Regions from separate parts of the Roseibium sp. MMSF_3247 genome, predicted to be linked through region 2. Evidence: predicted binding sites of a transcription regulator. Region 2 holds the regulator's gene; the other holds the start of a gene.
What was found. The regulator PhoB, encoded in region 2, activates phosphate uptake and scavenging genes when phosphate is short. The targets are predictions, from matches to a motif close to TGTCATNNANCTGTCAT.
Positions count from the first base shown of each region.

Region 1: RBB44_RS15095 (glycerophosphodiester phosphodiesterase family protein) is a predicted target of PhoB. The motif match lies at 1,532-1,548, and genes of this name have one in related genera.

Region 1 is NZ_JASHII010000004.1:245,543-250,136, reverse strand. Features, by position in the region: gene RBB44_RS15100 (MFS transporter) at 1-663, opposite strand, end outside; gene RBB44_RS15095 (glycerophosphodiester phosphodiesterase family protein) at 714-1,436, opposite strand; gene RBB44_RS15090 (YceI family protein) at 1,826-2,410, shown strand; gene RBB44_RS15085 (cytochrome b) at 2,467-3,078, shown strand; gene RBB44_RS15080 (YceI family protein) at 3,075-3,629, shown strand; gene RBB44_RS15075 (LysE family translocator) at 3,656-4,282, opposite strand; gene RBB44_RS15070 (fumarate hydratase) at 4,517-4,594, shown strand, end outside.
Region 2 is NZ_JASHII010000001.1:992,467-997,060, forward strand. Features, by position in the region: gene pstA (phosphate ABC transporter permease PstA) at 1-512, shown strand, start outside; gene pstB (phosphate ABC transporter ATP-binding protein PstB) at 534-1,322, shown strand; gene phoU (phosphate signaling complex protein PhoU) at 1,355-2,050, shown strand; gene phoB (phosphate regulon transcriptional regulator PhoB) at 2,138-2,833, shown strand; gene RBB44_RS04505 (GcrA family cell cycle regulator) at 2,900-3,445, opposite strand; gene RBB44_RS04510 (aspartate aminotransferase family protein) at 3,870-4,594, shown strand, end outside.

The DNA.
Region 1 (4,594 bases), on a different contig from region 2:
GGTCAAAAACGTGATGGCAATGAGGAGTGCCAGAAGCAGGACAACGCCTTTCGGGAAAGCCCCGCCCGTTGAAGAACCGCCCGTGCGATTTGGGAGCAGCCGGGGGGCCGCTAAAATCAGCAGCAAGAGGCTTGACAGCGCAATCAAGCCAGCAGATGCGAACGGTGACAGGCCGAGCGTCAAGAAAAGCGTGACACCCCCTGCCCCGGCAAACCCGCCGATGCTGAACTGGGCATGGAACCCCGACATCAGCGGTTTATCCGATCCGCTTTCAACATCCACCGCATGGGAATTCATGCCGACTTCCATGACACCGAGGAAGCTCCCGAACAGGAAAACCGCGATAGCCATGAGCGGGATTGTCTCTGCATACCCAAGAGCCGGAAATCCGGCAATCAAACCGATCCCGGACCCGACGATCACTCGACGGCTTCCAAATGCGGCGCATAGAGGTCCGGCAAGCGGCATGAAAAGAACCGAGCCAATACCGAGGCACAAGAGCAAAAGACCAAGCCCGGCATCATCAACGCCAAGCCTTTGTTGTGCGAACGGGATCAGCGGTGACCAGGCGCCCATGGTCAGTCCACCAATGAAAAACACCAGCCGTGTTGCAAGCCGCGTTTCGAACCGGTTGAGGCTCAAGGCAGCATCATGACCCGTCACCGGTCGCAGTCCTTTTGTGTTTTGCAGGGCCCGGCTCGTGATCAAAAATCCTAGGTCGCCGGGGTCAGAATTTCGTTTTCAACAGAGCGGAAAACGTCGACATGGTCAATGTTCATTTGCTGGATGCCGCACTTGACCGCCAGTTCGAACACGTCGCGATCATCACCGTCATAAAAGAGCTGCGTGGTGAGCCCAGCATCCCTTGCTGAAGCGGCCAGATCAGGGTCCAGGTTGTGCGCTTGAAACTCCAAAATTGCCGCGCCTTGCGCGACCGCCCTTTCAACCGAGCCGACATGATCAAACAAGACCATGAGCCGGAGATCAGGAACACGGGCCCGTGCCTCGGCGCGAATGGCCTGGTCAAAGGAGAACGTCCAGGCTGTTTCCAGGAGACCGTTAGCCTGGAGCATGTCTCTGACCTTCGCCGGGTCTCCTTCTTTGATCTCAGCATAGACCGAAATCCGCTCCCGGCACGCCTTCAGGAATGCATCAAACCGCGGCACACGTTCGCCGGAAAACTCTTTTGAAAACCAGGAACCTGCATCAAGTCGGTCGATCTCAGATGAGAGTTTGTCGGCAAACCGGCCCGAGCCGTTCGTCGTTCTATCCAGCGTGTCATCGTGAAAGACGTAGAGGACACCGTCGCGGGATGGACGGACATCGAGCTCGACAACTTCGGCGCCTGCTTCGATCGCTTTTTCAAGAGACGCCAGGGTGTTTTCCGGGGCTTTGAGGCTGAGGCCACGATGGCAAACAATAGCTGCACGGTTCATGGATATGCTCCAGAAGGTTCGGGGTCAAAGCACCGGCGATGTTGAAGGGAAACGAATCTCGATTGATCGAGACACGAAAGAGATGCCTGAGGACTTTGATACCTTCATGACACATATCACGTTCACCAAACTATAGATTGGTTCAAGGTCAAAAGTGGCCGCTTCGGTCACTATCAACTGTTGCCGAGCGCAGTTGTAGACCTCGCAGAAACTTCCGGTCTTCTCGATAACGCGCCGAGTCGTTTTCCCGAACCATCCGGCGGAATTATGACAAATTGTTCACCCCCAATAAACAGTCAGTCAAATTGCAGCTTTTGAAATACAGCTTATGTGATGGATCAGCGTTCCCCATGGAACGTCTTCAACAGTCTTATTGATGAGGTTCCAAAATGATCCGTCTTGCTACATCTGCCTTTGCCCTGTCCGTTCTCGCTGGCGCTGCTGTCGCTGAACCGGTTGCGTTCGACTTCGACAAGTCCCACTCCAACCTGTCTTTCACGTATGATCACCTTGGCTACTCCACCACCGATGGCCGTTTTGGCGACTGGGATGGCACTCTTTTGATCGACAAGGAAACCCCGGCCAATTCCTCGATCGAGTTCACCATTCAGATCGGCAGCCTCGATACATTCTGGGCAGATCGCGACAAGCACCTCCTGAGCGCCGACTTCTTTGACGCTGAAAAGTTCCCGGAAGCGACCTTCAAGAGCACAAGTGTTGAACAAACCGGCGAGAAGCAGCTTGAAGTCACCGGCGATCTCACCATCAAAGGCATCACGAAGCCGGCGACCCTGACCGTTGATGTCAAGGCAATGGGTGAGCATCCGATGGCGAAGAAGGAATCGGTTGGTTTTGCCGTAAACACCGTGATCAAACGCTCTGACTACGGCATGGACATGTTCGTGCCCTATGTAGGGGACGAGGTCACAATCACGTTTCACACCGAAACGCTTACGACTGCCGCAACAAACTAATCTGCGAAGATGCGGGGAGCCTTGTTAAGGCTTCCCGTTTGCCGAAGGAAACTGCCATGTATCGCAATACGCCAACCGGTTACGGCCGGATAGCCATTTTCTTTCACTGGACCATGGCCCTGCTGATAATCGGCATGCTCGCCTTCGGACTTTATCTCAAGCAGCTGCCGCAGACCGACCCGAACCTTTTTCAGCTGTACCAGCTGCACAAGTCCTTCGGCTTTGTTGTATTGGCGCTTGCGGCCTTCAGGCTGGTTTGGCGTCTGACAAACCCTTCACCGAAACTGCCGTCCGACATGCCGGCTCTTGAAAAACTCGCAGCTCATCTCGGTCATATCGGGCTCTACGTCCTGATCTTCGCAATGCCGATCACAGGCTGGTTCATGGTGTCCGCGTCCCCCTGGGGCATCCCGACGGTGGTCTTTAACGTTCTGCCGATCCCACACCTGCCCTATCCGGAGGCCCTTGGAACAAAAGAACAGGCCGAAGCCTTTTTCATGATCCTCCATGAATATGGTGCGTATCTGTTGATCGCCTTGGTGGTTGTTCACATCGCCGCCGCACTGAAGCACCACTTCATTGCCAAGGACGACACCTTGAAGCGGATGACATCAACCAAGCCAGCTCAAAACGCGCTTGAATCACATTCTGAGAAAGCCAAAGCATGACACTGAAATCACTTGCACTCCTCAGCTGCACCTTGTCTTTCCTGACCGTGCAGCCCGCACTTGCCGCGACATGGACTGTAGATCCGGCGCAGAGCACACTTGGGTTCCAAGTCCAGCAGGGCAGCAGCGCTTTGACAGGACGGTTTACCTCCTGGGACGCATCCATCGAGTTTGACCCGGACGCGCCGGAGAACGCCGATATCTCGGCAACGATCCGCCCGGCCAGCGCCTCCACCGGCAACGCCCAGTTCGATGGGACCCTGCCGAATGGCGACTGGTTCGACACCGCCGCTTTCCCGGACGCCACCTTCGCCGCCGACAGTGTCGAACGGGTGGAAGGCGACAGTTACCGGGCAAACGGAACGCTCACGATCAAAGGTGTGTCCATGCCGCTCGTCCTGGACTTTACGCTGGCTATCAACGGTGACACAGCCACAGCCAATGGCATGGCGACCTTAAACCGTCTTGAATACGGCCTTGGATCCGGTGTCGGCCCAGATACCGTCGGCGATGCAGTCACCGTCACGCTCAATCTCACAGCGACCCGCTGACAATTCCTAAGGGGCCCGCGCGGTCTTCAGCCGCGCGAGGCCGCCAGACCGATGCCGCTGGCAACGAACAAACCGCCAATCGCTTTGTGCATCCGTCCCATAAACCGTCGCGACAGGCGAAGAACGCTCAAACGGCTTCCCACGAAGCCGTAAATCATAGCGACCGAGAACGACACCAGCGCGATCAGAACAACCATCCCGGTCAGCTGAGTGACAGCTGTTCCCGATGGGTCAAGAAACTGGGGAAACAAAGCCGTGAAAAACACAACTGCCTTGGGATTTGAAGCAGCGACGAGAAATCCGCTCCGATAAAGGCGCCCGGTCGTATCCGCTTCTGACCGTTTGTCTCCGCCGATGTCGAGCCCGTTGGAAGCGCTGCGCCACATCGAAAAGCCAAGATAAACAAGATATGCCGCACCAGCATATTTGATGAACATGAACAAGACAGCCGATTTGGCAAGCACAATGCCGAGACCAGCGCAGGCCAAGATGGCCTGCACCACGGAAGCACTCATATTTCCAAGTGCGGTCGCAAGCACCTGTTTCCATCCATAACGCGCACCGTGGGTAAATGCGATTAAAGTGCTCGGGCCCGGCACCATCGAGGCGGTGAAGACTGTCAGCGCGAACAGGGCCCAAAACGACAGGTCCATAAGTCCCCCAAAGATAATAGCTAAATGAACACGATCAGATCGGACGAATTTCCTGATCGCACTGTTTCACAAGCGCTCAACAAGCTCAACGGCTATGCGCCGAATTTCGAAAACCGGATCGATTGCGTCTTATGTCGGCTTGGACTCTTCCAACATTTTGCTTAAGAACACGCCACAGACCTTTTGCCAGGGGCTGAACCGTCAGCGCCTAGCCAGATCAGGAAGGCTTTTTGCATGAACGCGCCCGTCACCCCGCCAGACTATCAGCACAGCGCCCTCTTCCCGCAAGGCGAAGACACAACGCCCTATCGC
Region 2 (4,594 bases):
GTATTCTGGGTCTTGCGGTGTTCATCCAGTTCATGCACTTGCCGCAATCGGCGCCGATCGTTGGCGGTCTTGTTCTGACACTGATGACGCTGCCCACGATCATCATCTCAACACGCGCCTCGCTGAAAGCCGTGCCGCCAAGCATCCGCGACGCAGCCCTGGGTGTCGGTGCCTCAAAGATGCAGGCCGTGTTCCACCATGTATTGCCGCTGGCGATGCCGGGCATCTTGACCGGAACGATCATTGGTCTGGCTCAGGCTCTTGGGGAAACAGCACCGCTGCTTCTCATCGGGATGGTCGGCTTTGTGGCCCGCGGATATCCGGACGGTTTCGTCTCCGGATTTATGGACCCGAACTCGGCGATGCCGGCACAGATCTACACCTGGGCGGCCCGTTCCGACTTCGCGTTCTACGAGAAAGCCTGGGGCGGTATCATCGTCCTCCTGATCTTTCTTCTGTCTATGAACATCCTCGCGATTATCCTGCGCCGCAGGTTCGAGCGTCGCTGGTAAGGAGGCGTACCCATGAATGACATGCCGAAAATTGAACAGGCGACAGATATGACCGACAGCAAGATTTCAGCCAACAAAGTGCAGGTCTATTACGGCGACACGCACGCGATCAAGGATGTGGATATTGAAATCCAGCCGCGTTCGGTCACGGCCTTCATTGGTCCGTCCGGGTGCGGAAAGTCGACATTCTTGCGGACCATCAATCGCATGAACGACACGATCGATATCTGCCGGGTCGAAGGCTCCATCCAGATTGACGGCGAAGACATCTACGATCCGAAAGTCGATCCGGTGCAGTTGCGCGCCAAGGTCGGAATGGTGTTCCAGAAGCCGAACCCGTTCCCGAAATCGATTTACGATAACGTAGCCTACGGCCCGCGCATTCACGGTCTGGCCCGGAACCGGGCTGAGCTTGATGACATCGTGGCCTCCAGCCTGCAAAAGGCGGGTCTTTGGGAAGAAGCCAAGGATCGTCTCGACGAACCTGGAACTGGCATGTCCGGTGGTCAACAGCAGCGTCTGTGCATTGCCCGCGCGATTGCCGTCAGCCCGGAAGTGATCCTGATGGATGAGCCGTGTTCCGCTCTCGATCCAATCGCGACCGCCAAGGTTGAGGAGCTGATCGACGAGCTGCGCGAGAATTACACGATCGTGATCGTAACGCACTCCATGCAGCAGGCCGCCCGCGTGTCTCAGCGCACTGCATTCTTCCACTTGGGAATTCTGGTTGAAGAAGGTCCGACACAGGATATCTTCACCAACCCGGTGGACAAGCGTACGCAGGATTACATTACCGGCCGCTTCGGTTGACCGGATCGCACATTTTTTCGAAGGGACACAGGATGTCTGAACATACAGTCACGGCTTATGATGACGAATTGAACGTCATGGCCGGCCGGATCGCTGAAATGGGCGGTCTTGCAGAAAAAGCATTTGCAGAAGCCGTTTCCGCCCTCGTGTCCGGCGACACCGATTTGGCGCGCCGCGTGATTGATCAGGATCGCCGTCTTGATGCGCTGCACCAGGACGTTGAGGAAGGCCTGATTGCAATGATCGTGCGCCGTCAGCCAATGGGGCAGGATCTGCGTGAAATCACAGCCGCCAGCCGGATCGCGAACGATCTGGAGCGTGTTGGCGATCTTGCAAAGAACGTCGCCAAGCGGGCAATCGCAATCGACAACGACATTCAGAGCAAGAAGCTGGCAATCGGCGTCGAGCACATGACCGAGCTGGCCCTCGGGCAGCTGAAAAAGGTTCTGGATGCCTACACCGGACGCAATGCAGAGGCTGCGCGCCACGTGCAGGAAGCTGATGCCGAAGTCGATGCGATCTACACCTCTCTGTTCCGCGAACTTCTGACGTACATGATGGAAGATCCACGGGTGATCACCTCCTGCGTCCATCTTCTCTTCTGTGCGAAGAACATCGAGCGGATCGGCGATCATGCCACCAACATTGCCGAAAACGTCTTCTTCATGGTGACGGGCGAGCGGCTTCCGGAAGACCGCACCAAGGTTGATGAAACCGGCGCTATGTGAGTTGCCAGAGCCAGCCTGAGCGGGCTGTGAAGCAGGAACTGTAAGCCGGCGCTTTAGTGCCGGCTGAGGGAATTGGAGCGAGAATTCATGCCGAAGGTCCTCATCGTCGAAGACGAAGAACCGTTGAGCCTTCTGTTGCGGTATAATCTGGAAGCTGAAGGATACGCCGTCGAGACCTGTGTCCGCGGCGACGAGGCGGAAATCCGCCTCCGGGAAACCCAGCCGGACCTTTTGTTGCTGGACTGGATGTTGCCCGGACTCTCCGGAATCGAACTGTGCCGGCGCCTGCGGGCACGCGAAGACACCGAGCGCTTGCCGGTCATCATGCTGACGGCGCGCGGCGAGGAAGCTGAGCGCATCAGAGGCCTGTCGACCGGAGCGGACGACTACGTGGTCAAACCGTTCTCAGTGCCCGAACTGATGGCGCGTGTCCGCGCGATCTTGCGGCGGGCAAGCCCGGAGGTGGTGTCCACGATGCTGCGCTCTGGCGATATCGAACTTGACCGGGAAACACACCGCGTCCGGCGCAGCACCAAGGAAATCCATTTGGGGCCAACAGAGTTTCGCCTTCTGGAATTCCTGATGACCGCACCAGGCCGGGTCTTTTCACGCGAACAGCTCTTGGATGGTGTTTGGGGGCACGATGTGTATGTGGATGAACGCACGGTCGATGTTCACGTAGGCCGGCTGCGCAAAGCGCTGAACAAGGGCAAGGCGAAAGACCCGATCCGCACGGTGCGCGGGGCTGGTTATGCCTTCAACGACCAGTTCACGGCAGCCTGATCGAGACTTTCAAGACAAACAAAAAAGCCCGCCAAATCGGCGGGCTTTTTCTTGGGTATTTCGAGATCAGGAGGCCTGGGCAACACTGGTCTTGTTGTTGGCGCTCCGGCGGCGGTCAGCGACCGGCTGGTAAGCAATCTTGCAGTGGTAGGGGCAGTAGGGCACCCCGGCTTCGGAAACCTGACCGCAGAAGTAGAAGTCTTCTGTCGCCGGATCGCCGATCGGCCACTTACAGGTGCGCTCAGTTAGCGTCAGGATGGTCGCCCGCTTGGACATTGGAACAACGTCAGCGATCGGTTCTGCAACGGGTTGAACCTCTGCGACCGGGGCCGGTGTCGGTTCCATCTTCAACGCTGCGGAGCCTTGGGTCTGCGGCTGTGTTTGCGGACGTTTCGGTGCCGATTGAGACGACGGGTTGGCCGTTGTGCGCGGACGGCGCGGTTTCGCGCTTGAGGAAGAAGACTTTGCGCGGCCGGAAAGACCAAGCCGGTGTACCTTGCCAATCACCGCGTTCCGTGTGACACCGCCAAGCTCACCCGCAATCTGGCTTGCGCTCAAACCATCACCCCAGAGCTTCTTCAAAAGCTCAACCCGTTCGTTCGTCCAACTCATTGCCGCACCCCTTGCCAAGGCCAGTGACTGGCCAAAATCCCGTTATTGGACACGCAAACGCAAGTCCATTATGGCATATCTTGTGCCTCTATTTGATACGCCGCACGAGATGTCGTGTCTGATTAGTCAAAGGTTACAATAACGTTAATTTGTGAAGCAACCGTCAGGCTGCAGTGAGTTGGGGATGAACGGACTTTTCCCCAACAGATGCGAGGTCATTGAGACTTTTACATAAAACAGCCCGAACCCGGGCAATGGCCATTTCCATTGACAGGCGGGGACCTCGGCAGTGTATAAGGATCTTGCAACGTGCCGCCGCTTTGGCGGCACATTGCGTTTTTGGCCTTTATTAAAGGTGATGCCCCGGAGTTCCGACGGTCCGATACCAGTGGCGCTTCCGGCGGCCAAAGGAGACTAAAGAGGTATGTCCGCGTCCGCGCTTTTTGGAAACTACGCAAGATCGAACCTGTCATTCGATCACGGGGAAGGTGTCTGGCTTGTTACGAGTGACGGCCGACGATTTCTCGATTGCGGGTCCGGGATCGCGGTAAATTCGCTCGGACATGCTCATCCGCATCTGGTCCAGGCCCTTCAAGATCAGGCGGCCAAGCTCTGGCATATTTCCAATCTGCACCAGATGCCGGATGGCGCGCGGCTTGCGCAGCGCCTCACCGATGCAACATTTGCAGACAAGGTTTTGTTCGTGAATTCCGGCGCCGAAGCAATGGAAGCGGCTATCAAGTGTGCCCGGCGTTATCACTATGACCGCAATGAGCCGGACCGGTATCAAATCGTGACCTTTGAAGGCGCTTTCCATGGCCGGACACTCGGCACGATTGCAGCAGGTGGCCAGGCGAAATATCTGGAAGGTTTCGGACCGAAGGCCCCGGGCTTCGATCAGGTGCCCAGCGGGGACTTGGAGGCCTTGAAAGCCATGGTCGGTCCGCAAACCGCAGCGATCGCGATCGAACCCATCCAAGGCGAGGGCGGCATTCGGGAAGTCGACTACGAATTCCTGCGCGCTCTGCGTAAGCTTTGTGATGAAACCGGAGCCCTGCTGATCTTTGACGAAATCCAGACGGGTGTCGGCCGGACCGGAAAAATGTTCGCGCATCAGTGGACTGGCGTTGATCCGGATCTGATGGCCGT